DNA from 2 places in the Nocardiopsis alba genome. Region 2 is predicted to be linked to the other one. Evidence: riboswitches for the same ligand, from Rfam matches in the RefSeq annotation. Region 2 holds a riboswitch; the other holds the start of a gene.
What was found. A riboswitch is a leader RNA that binds a small molecule or an ion and turns the genes downstream of it on or off. The one in region 2 is predicted to bind cobalamin.

Region 1 (7,500 bases), on a different contig from region 2:
CTCGCCGACGGCGCGATGGCCGTACACGGAACCCGTAACCGGGATTCCGTCGCCTGGGACTATTCCGGTCTCGTCCAGTTCCTCAACGAGGTCGCGCGAGACCGCACGGGGCTGCCGCTCCTGCGCTGCTACTGGTACGAGGCGATCGCCGACGACCGGAGGACCCAGGAACAGGACGGCATCGCCGACATCCCCGGCATCAAGTTCAGAGCCGCCCGGATCCGCCCGGGGCGCCGCGAGGGCGTGGAGAGCTACGTCCAACGCGACCTGACCACACTCGCCCGGACCGGTGTCCTGTGCGACGCGGTCCTGGTCAGCGGGGACGAGGACATGGCCCCGGTGGTCGCCGACGTCCAGGAGATGGGCGTGCGCGTCACCGTCGTGCACATCTCGGTGGAGGGCAACTGGACCATCTCCCGGTCCCTGCGCCAGGAGTGCGACGACCTCATCGAGATCGGCGCGGGCCACCTGCGCCCCCACGTCGAACTGCTCTCCGGCGGCGGATCCACCCAGGAGAACGCCGCCAAGACGACCACCCCCTTCGCCAACGGGCGCGCCACACCGGTCCCCGAACAGGCGCCCGCCCGCCCCCGCTCCGCGGAACGAGGGCGTCGCGCCCAGCCCGAACAGCCCGCCGACACCTCCACCGGCGGACTGGAGGCCATGTTCGCCGGCACCGGCGGACAGTCCGTCCCCCAGGGCAGCGCCATGGAGCAACTGCGCGCCATGCGACGCTCCCTCGCCCAGCAACGCGGCGACCACCTGGCCGGCTCCGGCGGAGAGAACAGGGCCTCCGGGGGCATCGACGCCAACGGCTTCCCCACCGGGGGACAACCGGTCAACGGCGCCGCCGCCTACCCGGGCTCCCCCGCGGGCCAGAACGGCCAGACCCCCTACCCGCCCCCGAGCACCGGCGCCCACCAGTCGATGCGCGGCGCCGAACCGAACGGCTACGGCCTTCCCTCGGCGCCCCCGAACGGCACGGCCCCCGGCCTCGGTACGGGCCCTGCCGGCTACGACAGCACCGGACCCCAGCCCGGGTTCGGTGGTGGCACCGGACCCCAACCGGCCTTCGGAGGTACCGGCCCCCAGGCCGCCTTCGACCCCGGAACGGGCCCGCAGGTCTCCTTCGCCACCGACGCCCCCCAGGGACCTCCGCCCCGCAGAACCCCACCCGCACCCGACCCCAGATACGGGGGCGGACCCGGCGAGGACCAGGGTTTCGGAGGTGGGTCGGACCCAAACCCTACCTATGGGACCAGTACGGAAGCTGACGCCGCACGCCGCGGTGGCGCCGACCCCCGTTTCGGGGAGCGGCGGCCTACTGGTCCCGAGTACGACGACCGATTCGGCCCCAGGGGACACCAGGAATCCGCCCCCAGTCCTGGATATGCCCAGCAGACGGGCCCCGCCCCGCATACCGTTGATGAAGCGGTGCATGTCGCGCACAGGGAAGGGAACGACTTCGCGGAGTCGATCGCACGCGAGGCTCCGGCCCTATGGGTGGAGGCGGTTCTGGCCAGACGGCCACGAATGCCCTCCGACCTGGAGGCCCGCCTGCTTCAGGGCTCCTCGCTCCCGATCGACCACCTGTTGCGCGACGAGGTCCGTGACGGACTGCGCCAAGGGTTCTGGCAGGCCCTGGAGCGTGCCAGGACCTGATCGGCGCGCGGGAGTGCGAGTAGGGGATGGGGGCGATGCGGTTGACCCACGTGACGACGGCAGAACTCGACCGGTTGGAATTCCACGCCGTCCGGTCGGGTGAGCACGGTCGGATCGCCGCCCAACTACTGGACCTGGCCAACCGGGTCGACGCGGGAAGCGAGGTCGGCCGCGCCGAACTGTTCGTGCGCGCGGGCGAACAGTGGGAGATCGCCCAAGAGTTCGAGCGTGCCTGCTCGGCCTACCAGCGGGCGATCGACGACGGCGGCGTCACCGTGATCGACCCGCACGCCCTGAGCGCGGGCGCCCTCCTGCAACTGGACGAACGCCGCCAGGCCGAATACCACCTGGAACGCCTGGAGTCGGGCGGTCCCGCCGGGCTGCCCACCCTCATCCACGTCGCCGAGGCGCTGTACGCGCACGACGACCTGGAGGGGGCCGAACGCTGGGCCACCGCGGGCGCGCGCTTCCACGCCGGATGCTCGCGGAGCCCCTACGTCGAGGACCTCTTCCTCGAACTGCTGAGAATCCGGTTCCGTATCCGATCCGACCTCGGCAGGCCCGAGGACGACCTGGACCTCATCCTCGACGAGGTGTGACCCCGGCCGATCCGCGGCCCGGAGCGTCGACGACCCCGGGCCCGCGACCGGAGGCGGCCGGCTTCGTGTGAGCTTTCCTTCCCCGCCCCGAGCGACGCGAGGGGGAGGAGGGGGCCTGCGGCGGGTTCTCGGGCGTGGTCCCGACCGCCCCGCACCCTGTGGGAGCATCGATCCCGCCGGGTGAGAGCGACCCCGGGCGGGGCCGTCTCGCCCCCTCATACCATGTTCGGCGGCGGGATCCGGCCACGGTCGATACGTCCGAAGAACCCGCGACACGCCATCATCTTGCGGTGTACCAACCCACCATCCCCTAGATGTAGTATCGCTCCCGCTGGTGGTTCACCGGCCCTCCGGGGCGGGTGAGGCAAGAGGGAACCCGGTGCGAATCCGGGACTGCCCCGCAGCGGTGAGTGGGAACGAAAGCCGTCATAGGCACTGGGAGCCGTTCAGGCCCTGGGAAGCGACGGTGGAGTAGGAAGCCCACGAGTCCGAAGACCTGCCACCCGCACGCACCTCAGGTGCGTACGACGACGGGGCTTCGAGGGAGAGCCGCCGCGACCCACCGGTGGACCGTACAGGTTCGACGTACACCTCCACTGCTGCGTGCCGCGTGCTCACTCGTGTGCCCCCGGGGACTCTTCTACCGAGGTTGGAGCCGCTTTATGACCCTTGACGTCGAGGCCGCGCCCGTATCCGTTCGGCCCACGCAGACCCACGAGGGTGGCCCTGGCACCGCCATCGACCGGATCGAACACGTGGTGGCCGAGGCCTGCGCCGGTCTCACCGGTGTTTCGGCGGAGAAGGTCCTCGACGAGGCGCGGCGCGGCTTCTACCCCGGCATCGCCGACTCCGAGGTCGAGCTCGCCCTGGTCATGGCCGCCCGCAGCTTCGTCGAGGTCGACCCGGACTACTCCTACGTGGCCGCGCGTCTGCTGCTCGACAAGCTCCGCACCGAGGCGCTGAGCTTCGTCTTCGACGCCCACGAGACCGCCGGGCAGACCGAGATGGGCGACCGCTACGCCGGCTACCTGGCGGCCTACGTGCGCCGGGGCGTCGAGCTCGGCCAGCTCGACCCCGCCCTGGCCGGGTTCGACCTGGACGTGCTGGGGCGGGCCCTGCACGCCGATCGCGACGAGCAGTTCACCTTCCTGGGCCTCCAGACCCTCTACGACCGCTACTTCCTGCACAGCGACGACGTCCGCTACGAGCTGCCGCAGGCCTTCTTCATGCGCGTCGCCATGGGCCTGGCCCTCAACGAGGACGACCGTGAGGCCCGCGCGATCGAGTTCTACGAGCTGCTGTCCTCGTTCGACTTCATGGCCTCCACGCCCACCCTGTTCAACGCGGGCACGGTCCGCGCGCAGCTCTCCTCCTGCTTCCTCACCACGATCGGTGACGACCTCCAGGAGATCTTCCACGGCATCGGCAACAACGCGATGCTGTCGAAGTACTCGGGCGGTCTGGGCAACGACTGGACCCCGGTCCGCGGCCTGGGCTCCCACATCAAGGGCACCAACGGCAAGAGCCAGGGCGTCGTCCCCTTCCTGAAGATCGCCAACGACACCGCCGTCGCGGTCAACCAGTGCTTCGCGCCCGACACACCCGTCTATACGGCGGACGGGAGCAAGGCCATCTCCGAGATCGAGGTCGGCGATCTGGTCCTGGGGCACAGCGGTGTCTACCGCGAGGTCACCGACGTCATGATGTACGACCAGGTCGATCCCATGGTGCGGGTGAAGATCAAGCATTCGATCGAGGACATCGAGGTCACCTCCGGACACCCCTTCTACGCGATCCAGGGTGTCCCGCTGGGTCAGTCGAACAGCCGGACCCTGGCCTGGCTCGAGGACGACAAGGTCCGTGCCGAGTGGGTCGACGCCGGCCGGTTGGAGAAGGGCGACTACGTCGCCCAGGTCGTTCCCCGGGAGATCGTTCCGGTCGAGGGGTTCACCGAGGATGACGCCCGTCTCTACGGGATCCTGCTCGGTGACGGCCACCTGTCGAAGGGCGGGCAGCAGTGGGGGGTCTCCGGCAACCCCGAACTCGACACCCACCTGGAGTTCGTCCGGCACTACCTGGAGAGCCGGGGCATCCACTACTGGGAGACGGGGCGCGACGAGACCTACCTCCAGATCCACTGGTCCTTCGGCCGGGGCGCGGTTCGTGACGAACGGACCGGTCGTATCACCGGCGCGGGCGAGCCGACCCTCCCCTTCACCTTCGAGGACGTCTACGACGCTCGAAAGGACAAGAGGATCTCCCGTCGGTTCTCCCACCTCCCGCACGCCCAGACCAGGGCTCTGCTCCAGGGGCTGCTCGAGACCGACGGCGGCGTCTCCCGCGGGGTGGAGATCTACTTCACCAGCACTTCGCGTCCTCTGGCTCTGGGAGTGCGCTACCAGCTGCTCCGCCTGGGGGTTCCGGCCGCCGGACAGTACCGAGAGCGTGAACAGTCGCACACCGGACGCCGCTCGGACGGCACCGAGATCCGGTTCGATGGAACCGCCAAGGCGTTCGACATCCGGGTTCCCGCGGTCGAGGGCATCGCCGAGCTGGTGGGCTGTCGTCCCCTGACCAAGCGGAACTGGATCGAACACAAGGGCATGGTGTTCACCCGTGTCCGTGAGGTCGGAGAGACGGAGATCGTCCCGACCGTCTTCGACCTCAAGGTGGAGACCGATGAGACGTACATGACCGCGGCCGGTCTGGTGCACAACGGCGGGAAGCGCAAGGGCGCGGTCTGTGCCTACCTGGAGACCTGGCACATCGACATCGAGGAGTTCCTCGACCTTCGCAAGAACACCGGCGACGAGCGCCGCCGCACCCACGACATGAACACCGCGAACTGGGTTCCGGACCTGTTCATGAAGCGTGTGGAGGAGCAGGGGAGCTGGACCCTGTTCTCCCCGGACGAGGTCCCCGACCTCCACGACAAGTACGGTCTGGAGTTCGTCGAGGCCTACGAGCGCTACGAGGCCGAGGCGCGGGCCGGGCGGATCAAGGTCCACCGGACGCTGCCCGCCGTCGACCTGTGGCGTCGCATGCTCACCATGCTGTTCGAGACCGGCCACCCCTGGATCACCTTCAAGGACCCGTCCAACCTGCGTTCGCCGCAGCAGCACGTCGGTGTGGTGCACTCCTCCAACCTGTGCACCGAGATCACGCTGAACACCGACAAGGACGAGGTCGCGGTCTGCAACCTCGGCTCGGTCAACCTGGCCCGCCACGTGAGCGCCGAGGGCATCGACGTCGAGCGGCTGCGCCGTACCGTCCGCACCGCCGTGCGCATGCTCGACAACGTCATCGACGTGAACTTCTACACGATCCCCGAGGCCCGACGCGCGAACATGCGTCACCGTCCCGTCGGGCTGGGGCTCATGGGGTTCCAGGACGCCCTGTTCGAGCTCCGCACGCCCTACGGTTCCGAAGGCGCGGTGAGCTTCGCCGACGAGAGCATGGAGCTGATCGGCTACTACGCGATCGAGGCGTCCATGGAGCTGGCCGCCGAGCGCGGTTCCTACGAGACCTTCGAGGGCTCCCTGTGGAGCCGCGGCGTCCTGCCGATCGACTCGTTGCGGCTGCTGGCCGAGGCCCGCGGCGGCGACCTGGACATGGACCGCGGTGAGACGCTGGACTGGGACTCGCTGCGCGAGCGGGTGCGCACCACGGGGATGCGCAACTCCAACGTCATGGCGATCGCCCCCACCGCGACCATCGCCAACATCACGGGCGTCAACCAGTCGATCGAGCCGGTCTACCGGAACCTGTACGTCAAGTCGAACATGTCCGGCGACTTCACCGTGGTCAACGACCACCTGGTCCGCGACCTCAAGGAGCGCGGCCTGTGGGACGAGGAGATGGTCGCGGAGCTGAAGCGTCACGACGGCAGCCTGGGGGAGATCGACCGGGTGCCGGACGACCTGAAGGACCTGTACGCCACCTCGTTCGAGGTCGACCCGTCCTGGCTGGTGGAGGCCGGTTCGCGTCGTCAGAAGTGGATCGACCAGGCCCAGTCGCTGAACCTGTACATGGCGGCCCCCAGCGGCAGGAAGCTGGACGCCCTGTACCGGAAGGCCTGGCGTTCGGGGCTCAAGACCACGTACTACCTGCGCGCGCAGAGCGCCACGCACGTGGAGAAGAGCACGCTCAAGGGCACCGACGGCCGGCTGAACGCGGTGTCGGCGACCCCGGCGCCCGCTCCGGCCCCCGCGCCCGCTCCCTCTCCGAGTCCCGCCCCGGTGCCGGTGGCCGAGCCCACGGCGGCCGAGGAGGAGTTCGAGATCGTCGAGGACCAGGCGTGCTCCATCGACGACCCCGAGTGCGAGGCCTGCCAGTAATCCGGTCGGGGGCGTCCGCGCGCGGACGCGGACGCCCCTCCTTCCTCGCACTCCGCCCCCGCAGAGAAGACCCGGCTCGACCGGAGAACGGACCAGTACCGAGCATGACCACGGTTTCCGAGAACAACGACACGACCGGCCTCGGCGAGATCGAGCGCGACGCCGCCCGTGTGAACGTCGACGACAAGGCGATGATCAACGCCCGCGCGGACGTCAACCAGCTTCTTCCCCTCAAGTACACCTGGGCGTGGGAGAAGTACCTCGCCGGCTGCAACAACCACTGGATGCCCACCGAGGTGGCCATGCAGGCGGACATCGCCCTGTGGAAGTCCAAGGACGGGCTGACCGAGGACGAGCGGCTCATGCTCAAGCGCAACCTCGGTTTCTTCGCGACGGCGGAGTCGCTGGTCGCGAACAACATCGTCCTGGCCGTCTACCGTCAGCTCACCAACCCCGAGTGCCGCCAGTACCTGCTGCGTCAGGCCTTCGAGGAGGCCGTGCACACCCACACCTTCCAGTACATCTGCGAGAGCCTCGGCCTGGACGAGGGCGAGCTGTTCAACATGTACCGGGAGGTCCCCTCGATCACGGCGAAGGACGCCTGGGCCCTCAAGTACACCCAGAACCTGGAGGACCCGGACTTCAGCACCGGCACGCCCGAGGCCGACCAGGCCTTCCTCCGGGACCTGGTCGCGTTCTACGTGATCTTCGAGGGCATGTGGTTCTACACCGGCTTCGCGCAGATCCTGTCGCTGGGTCGTCGCAACAAGATGGTCGGTATCGCCGAGCAGTACCAGTACATCCTGCGCGACGAGTCGATCCACCTGAACTTCGGCATCGACGTGATCAACCAGATCAAGATCGAGAACCCGCATCTGTGGAGCGAGGAGTTCCAGGCGGAG
Region 2 (7,500 bases):
GCGTTCACGGCGGCCACGGCCACGGCGGCGGCGCCCCTGGCCCGCCAGACCGACGTGCTCACGGTCCTGCCCGGCACCCTGCCCGAACCGGAGTTGGCGCGGCGGCTCGCCGACACCGACGCGGCCGTGATCATGAAGCTGGGCCGGACCTTCCCCGCCGTCCGTCGGGCGTTGGAGGCGGCCGGCCGGTTGGAGCACGCGGTCTACGTCGAGCGCGCCTCGATGGATCGTGAACGCCGTCTCCCGGTGGCCGAGGTCGACCCCGACACGGTGCCCTACTTCTCCCTGATCCTGGTCACCGGGGACAGCCTCAACGGTCGGCGCTCCAGGGACGGCGCCGTGACGGAGGCGCGGACCCCGGAGTCCGCGACGGCCGAGGCCGAACTGCTGGTCGTCGGCCTGGGGCCCGGCCCCGACCACTGGATCACCCCCGAGACCACGGCGGCGCTGGCCGAGGTGGACCACGTGGTGGGCTACGGCCCCTACGTCGACCGGGTCCCCCAGCGCGCGGGCCTGACCCGCCACTCCTCCGGCAACACCGTCGAGATCGACCGCGCGCGTCTGGCCCTGGACCTGGCCCGTCGGGGCGAGCGCGTCGCCGTGGTCTCGGGCGGGGACGCCGGCGTCTTCGGTATGGCCACCGCCGTGTTCGAGGCGGCCCAGGACCCCGTCCACCGGGACGTGCCGGTCCGGGTGCTGCCCGGGGTCAGTGCCGTCCAGGCGGTGGCGGCCCGTGCCGGCGCGCCGATCGGTGGGGACTTCGCGGTGATGAGCCTGTCGGATCGGCTCAAGCCCTGGGAGGTGATCGAACGCCGGCTCCGCTCCGTGGCCGAGGCCGACCTGGTGCTGGCCGTGTACAACCCGGCCTCCCGTTCTCGGACCGAGCAGATCGCCCACGCCCGACGGATCCTGTTGGAGCACCGCGACCCCGACACCGTGGTCGTCGTCGGCCGCGACGTCGGTCGGGAGGGAGAGACCCTCCTGACGACCACCTTGAAAGAGCTCGACACCACCACGATCGACATGCGCTGTCTGCTGATCGTGGGCGCCTCCGGGACCCGGGTCGACCCGGCCGGCCGGGTCTGGACCCCCAGGTGGGTGAGGACGTGACCGTCCACTTCGTGGGGGCGGGCCCCGGCGCCGCCGACCTGCTGACGCTGCGCGCCGCCCGCATGCTGGCGGCGGCCGACGTGGTGCTCTACCCCGGCACCTACGTGGACGCGGAGGTTCTCTCCCACTGCGCGTCCGACGTCGAGGCGATCGACACCCAGGGTCTGGACCTGGACCGCATCACCGAACTGTTGGTCGCGGCGCACTCCGGGGACCGCGAGGTCGTGCGGCTCACCTCGGGCGACCCGTCGCTGTACTCCGCGTTGTCCGAGCAGACCCGCCGACTCGACGCCCACGGCGTCCCCTGGGACGTCACCCCGGGGGTGCCCGCCTACGCGGCCGCCTCGGCCATGGTCGGTCGGGAGCTGACCGTGCCGCTGGTGGCCCAGTCGGTGGTGCTGACCCGGACCCGGGCCCGTTCGACGGCGATGCCGGACACCGAGAGCCTGTCCGCGTTCGCCCGGACGCGGGCCACCCTGGTCCTGCACCTGGCGATCCGCCGCGTCCGGGAACTGATGGTCGAGATCGCCCCCGAGTACGGCGACGACTGCCCGGTGATCGTGGTGCACAAGGTCGGCCATCCGGACGTGTCGGTGCTGCGCGGCACGGTCGCCGACATCGCCGACCTGGTGGAGGGAGCCGGACTCCGGCAGGCGGCCGTGATCCTCGTGGGCCGGGCCCTGGACCCGCGCGGGGGAGGGGAGTCCCACCTCTACGATCCGTGCCGCCCCAGGGTCAAGGGTCGACCGTCAGAGCCCACTGGGTGACCGTGCGCGCGGGCGTCCACCCGGTGAAGGTGCCGACGGGCGCGGCGGTCTCGACCTGGATCCGGGTGAGCTCTCCGCCGTGACGACGGCGGGCGTCCGCGAGCAGGGCCTCGGTCTCCAGGGTCACGCCGTGCACCACGAGCCGGCCGCCCGGCGACAGGGCGTCCAGGCAGGCGTCGAGTACGCCCGGCCGGGTCGCGCCACCGCCGACGAACACCGCGTCGGGCCCGGCGAGATCGCCCAGCGCCTCCGGGGCCCGGCCGGTGACCACCCGGAGACCGGGGACCCCCAGCCGTCCGGCGTTGCGTTCGATCCGCGCCGCCCGGTCGGCGTTCGCCTCCACGGCGTCGGCCGAGCAGGTCGGGTGGGCGCGCATCCACTCGATGCCGATCGATCCGGCCCCCGCGCCCACGTCCCACAGGTGCTGTCCGGGCGAGGGCGCCAATCGGGCCAGGGCCGAGGCGCGCAGGTCCCGTTTGGTGAGCTGGCCGTCGTGTTTGAAGGCGTCATCGGGAAGTCCGGTGACCAGGCCGTACCCGACCGGTCCGGCGAGTTCGAGGGCGAGCACGTGCAGGGCGGAGACCTTCTCGGCGGGGATGGACGCCCATCCTTCGGCCGTGCCCTCCAACCGTGACTCCGAGGGCGCGCCCAGGTCGCCCAGGACCGTCATCCGGCTCTCTCCGTACCCGGCGCCGACCAGCATCCCGGCGACCGTCGCGGGCGTGCCCGCGTCGGAGGAGAGCACCAGGACACGACGTCCCGGCGCGAGCCTGCGCAGAAGCGGGCGGGGGTCCCGGCCGACGAGGCTCACCACGGCGCACCGTTCGGCGGGCCACCCCATACGGGCGCGGGCCAGGGCGACGGAGGAGACGGCCGGTTCCAGACGTACGGTCTCGGGACCCAACGCGTCGATCAGGGTGGTGCCGATCCCCGACACCAACGGGTCTCCGGAGGCGAGCGCCACCGTACGGGCCCCGTCGAGGGAGGCCAACAGGTCGGGCAGCCCCTCACGGAGCGGGGAGGGCCAGGGCTCGCGGCGTTGCCCGGGCGTCTCCGGAAGCATGGACAGGTGCCGGTGGCCGCCCAGCACCACCTCCGCCTCCAGAACCAGCGTGCGCAGGCGTTCGGGCAGCCCGGACCAGCCGTCGGCCCCGACACCGACGACGGTGATCCCGACCCCTTCGGCGGGGAGGGGCGTCTCGCCCGGCAGGGCCCGGCCGGGCACCCGACGGGGAGGGCGCGTGTCGTCCTTCATGGCCCTGACGCTATCGTGGCGGGCAACAGGCGCGAGGTGCCCCTGCCCGCCCGGCCATCGGAAACGGTGGTGACGGCGGGAGGGGAGAATCTGGGAAGCCCGGTGAGATTCCGGCACAGGCCCGCTGCGGTGAACCGAGCCTCCGTGAGGAGGACCCGGCAAGTCCGAAGACCGGCCTCGCGCCCGCCCATGACGTATGGCGAAACGAGCGGGAGCCTCACATGCCATTGCGGTCTTCGCACTTTCCCTTCTCCGCGATCGTCGGTTGCGACACCGAACCCCTCGACGACCTCGGACTCTCCCTGGTCCTGACCAGCGTCTCGCCGGAGATCGGCGGCGTCCTGGTCCGCGGCGAGAAGGGCACCGCCAAGTCCACCGCGGTGCGGGCGCTGGCCTCCCTGCTGCCGCCCATCGACGTCCATCGCGGGGACCGCTTCTCCGTGGACCCGGCCGACCCCGGACAGCACTCGCCCGACGGTCCCTTCGGCCCCGAGACCCCGGTGGAGAGCCGGCCGGTCCGGCTGGTCGAACTCCCCGTCGGCGCCACCGAGGACCGGGTCCTGGGCTCCCTGCACCTGGAGCAGGCGCTCACCCGAGGACAGGTCGCCTACGAACCCGGACTACTGGCCCGAGCCCACCGCGGGCTGCTCTACGTCGACGAGGTCAACCTCCTCCACGACCACCTGGTCGACCTCCTGCTGGACGCGGCGGCCACCGGCCGGGTGACCGTCGAACGCGACGGCTTCTCCGTGGAGCACACGGCCCGCTTCCTGCTCATCGGCACGATGAACCCGGAGGAGGGCGAGCTGCGCCCGCAGCTCCTCGACCGTTTCGGGCTCACCGTGGAGATCGCCGCGCCGACCGAGCCCCGTGCCCGCGCCGAGGTGGTCCGACGCCGGATGGCCTACGACACCGACCCGGCCGGCTTCGCCGAGCGCTACCGCGAGACCGAGCGGGCCCTGTCCGCGCGTATCGCCGAGGCGCGCGACGCCCTGGACCGGGTCCGGCTGTCCGAGGCGGCGCTGCTCAAGATCGCCGAGGTGTGCGCCGCCTTCGAGGTCGACGGTCTGCGCGCCGACATCGTCACCGCCCGCACGGCGGTCGCGCACGCCGCCTGGGAGGGGCGGACCGAGGTGACCCGCGCCGACATCCGCCGCGCCGCCACCCTCGCCCTGCCGCACCGGCGCAGGCGCAACCCCTTCGACGCCCCGGGGCTGGACGAGGAGCTCCTCGACCGGGTCCTGGGCGAGGAGGAGCTCCCGCCCGATCCGCCGGAACCCTCGGGCCCGGACGGCGGCGACGACCCCGTCGACACCCCGCCCGAGGGCGACGGCGCACCGGACGCCGAAGGCCCCGAACCCACCGAGGGCCCGGCCGACGGACCGATCGGTGAGGAGACCGGCCCGGAGCCGGAGACGATCCCGGAGCCCGCTCCGCACGAACCCGTGGGCGAGGATCGCCCCGACTCCGAGTCCCGGCCGTCCGCCGCCCCGCTCCCCACGGCCAAGGCGGCCGCCCCCTACCGCCCCCGTACGTTCACCGTGCGGGGGACCGGAGAGGGCGCCGACGGTCGACGCAGCCGCGCCATCGGAACCCGGGGCCGCCGGGTCGGCGCCTCCCGCCCCGGCCCGGGCCGGGGCTCCTCGCTCCACCTGGTGGAGACCGTGCGGGCCGCCGCCTCACGACCGGGCGAGGGGGAGCGGATCCGGCTGCGTCCGGAGGACCTGCGCGTCGCGATCCGGGAGGGCAGGGAGAGCAACCTGGTCCTGTTCTGCGTCGACGCCTCCGGCTCCATGGCCGCGCGCAAACGCATGACCGAGGTCAAGACCGCGATCCTCTCGCTCCTGCTGGACGCCTACCGCAGACGCGACAAGGTCGGCCTGATCACCTTCCGGGGGAGCACGGCCGAACTCACGCTGCCGCCCACCCGTTCGGTGGACGTGGCCGCCGTCCGTCTCGACGAGATGCCCGCCGGCGGCCGCACCCCGCTCGCCGAGGGGCTGCTGGAGGCCGCCCGGGTGGTCCGACGGGAACGCCTGCGCGACGCGCGCCTGCGTCCGCTCCTGGTCGTGGTCACCGACGGCCGGGCCACCGGGGGACGGGGCGCCGTCGGCCGTGCCCTGGACGCCGCCGACCACGTCGCCGGACTCGGGGTCACCACGGTCGTGGTGGACAGCGAGTCCGGTCCCCTGCGTCTGGGGCTGGCCGCCACCCTCGCCGCCCGCCTGGACGCCGACCATCTGCCCGTCGGCGAGGTCGACGCCGACGCCCTGAGCGACGCCGTACGAGAAAGGGCCGCCTGATGCCCCAGGGACAGCCGTCCGTCGTCCCCGACGACGGACTCACCACACGCCAACGCCGCAACCTTCCGCTCCTGGCCGTCCACACCGGTGACGGCAAGGGCAAGTCGACGGCCGCGTTCGGTCTGGCCCTGCGCGGCTGGAACCAGGGCTGGCGGATCGGGGTGTTCCAGTTCGTCAAGTCGGCGAAGTGGCGCATCGGCGAGCAGACCGTCCTGGAACGCCTGGGCCGGCTCCACGAGGAGACCGGCGAGGGCGGCCCGGTCGAATGGCACAAGATGGGCTCCGGCTGGTCCTGGATCCGCCACCGCGACGGGGCCGAGGACCACGCGGCCGCCGCCGCGCAGGGGTGGGAGGAGATCAAGCGCAGACTCACCGAGCAGACGCACGACCTGCTCATCCTCGACGAGTTCACCTACCCGATCGCCTGGGGGTGGGTCGACGTCGAGGACGTCGTCGCCGCCCTGGAGAGCCGTCCCGGACGCCAGCACGTGGTGATCACCGGCCGTCGGGCCGACCCGCGTCTACTGGAGGCCGCCGATCTGGTCACCGAGATGACCAAGGTCAAGCACCCGATGGACGCCGGCCGGAAGGGCCAACGAGGGATCGAATGGTGACGTCCCCCCTCCGCCCGGAGGGGACCGCCCCGCCCCGGTTGATGATCGCCGCGCCCATGACGGGGCAGGGCAAGACCACGATCGCGACCGGGCTGATGGCGGCGCTCCGGGCCGCCGGTCACACGGTGAGCGGGCACAAGGTCGGGCCCGACTACATCGATCCCGGTTACCACGCCCTGGGCACCGGACGGCCCGGCCGCAACCTCGACCCCCACCTGGTGGGCGAGGAGCGGGTGGCGCCGCTGCTCCTGCACGGGGCGCGCGGCGCCGACATCGCCGTCGTCGAAGGCGTGATGGGGCTGCACGACGGACGGATCGGCACCGACGGGTTCGCCTCCTCCGCGCACGTGGCGGCCCTGACCGCGACCCCCGTGGTGCTGGTCGTGGACGTGTCCCGCATGTCGCGTTCGGCGGGGGCCCTGGTGGCGGGGATGGTCGCCTACGATCCCGCGGTCGAGGTCGTCGGGGTCATCCTGAACAAGGCCGGGTCGGCCCGCAACGTCGCCGAGATCGCCCGGGCCATGCCGATCCCCGTCCTGGGGGTGGTCTCCCGCGACGAGGAGATCGCCGCGCCCTCCCGCCACCTGGGGCTGGTCCCGGCGGCCGAACGGGCCGAGTCGGCCCGCGCCGTCGAACGGCTCGGCGAGCGCGTCGCGCGCGACGTCGACCTGGACGCGCTGGTGGAGCTGGCCCGTTCCGCCCCGGCCCTGGACGCCCGCCCCTGGGATCCCGCCGACGAACCGGGGATCGCCGCCGCCGACGGTCCGCGGCCGGTGATCGCGGTGGCCGGCGGCCGGGCCTTCACCTTCCGCTACCCGGAGACGGAGGAGTTGCTCACCGCCGCCGGATGCGAGGTCGTGGCCTTCGATCCGCTCGTGGACACCGCGCTGCCCTCCGGGACCCGGGGCCTCTACCTCGGCGGCGGCTTCCCCGAGGTGTACGCGGGTCGGCTCGCCGCCAACCGGGCCCTGCTGACCGAGTTGCGCGACGCCGTCCGCTCCGGGGTGCCCACCGTCGCCGAGTGCGCCGGCATGCTCTATCTGGCCGGGTCGCTCGACGACAGGGCCATGGCCGGGGTCCTTCCCGCGCACGCCCGGATGACGGAGCGGCTCACCCTGCGCTATCCGGTGGCGACCGCGCCCGGAGACACGCTGCTCACCCGCGCGGGCGAGAGCGCCACCGGTCACGAGTTCCACCGCACCCGCATGAGCCCCGGAGCCTGCGCCGAACGCCCGGCCTGGGTCGTCGATGGAGCTCCGGAGGGCTTCGCCTCCGACACGCTGCACGCCTCCTACCTGCACCTCCACTGGGCCGGCCGTCCTCGCTTCGCGGCACGTCTGGCCGACGCCGCGCGCGCGACCCCGCCCCCCGTGCCCGCCTCCGTCCCGGCACCCGACCTCGTGTCCCTGAAGGCGGAGGCGGTGGCGGAACCCGTCGCCGACCCGCTCCGC

Region 1: another riboswitch for cobalamin. It lies ahead of TR33_RS08335 (ribonucleoside-diphosphate reductase subunit alpha); the one in region 2 lies ahead of TR33_RS21875 (VWA domain-containing protein).

What each region holds. Positions count from the first base shown of each region.
Region 1 covers NZ_BAZE01000003.1:565,543-573,042, reverse strand. Annotated here, with positions in the region: gene TR33_RS08345 (NYN domain-containing protein) at 1-1,662, shown strand, start outside; gene TR33_RS08340 (hypothetical protein) at 1,689-2,261, shown strand; cobalamin riboswitch at 2,580-2,779, shown strand; gene TR33_RS08335 (ribonucleoside-diphosphate reductase subunit alpha) at 2,924-6,598, shown strand; gene TR33_RS08330 (ribonucleotide-diphosphate reductase subunit beta) at 6,703-7,500, shown strand, end outside.
Region 2 covers NZ_BAZE01000013.1:137,773-145,272, forward strand. Annotated here, with positions in the region: gene TR33_RS21860 (precorrin-2 C(20)-methyltransferase) at 1-1,110, shown strand, start outside; gene TR33_RS21865 (cobalt-precorrin-4/precorrin-4 C(11)-methyltransferase) at 1,095-1,877, shown strand; gene TR33_RS21870 (bifunctional cobalt-precorrin-7 (C(5))-methyltransferase/cobalt-precorrin-6B (C(15))-methyltransferase) at 1,846-3,132, opposite strand; cobalamin riboswitch at 3,188-3,326, shown strand; gene TR33_RS21875 (VWA domain-containing protein) at 3,360-5,435, shown strand; gene cobO (cob(I)yrinic acid a,c-diamide adenosyltransferase) at 5,435-6,049, shown strand; gene TR33_RS21885 (bifunctional hydrogenobyrinic acid a,c-diamide synthase/histidinol phosphate aminotransferase CobBC) at 6,043-7,500, shown strand, end outside.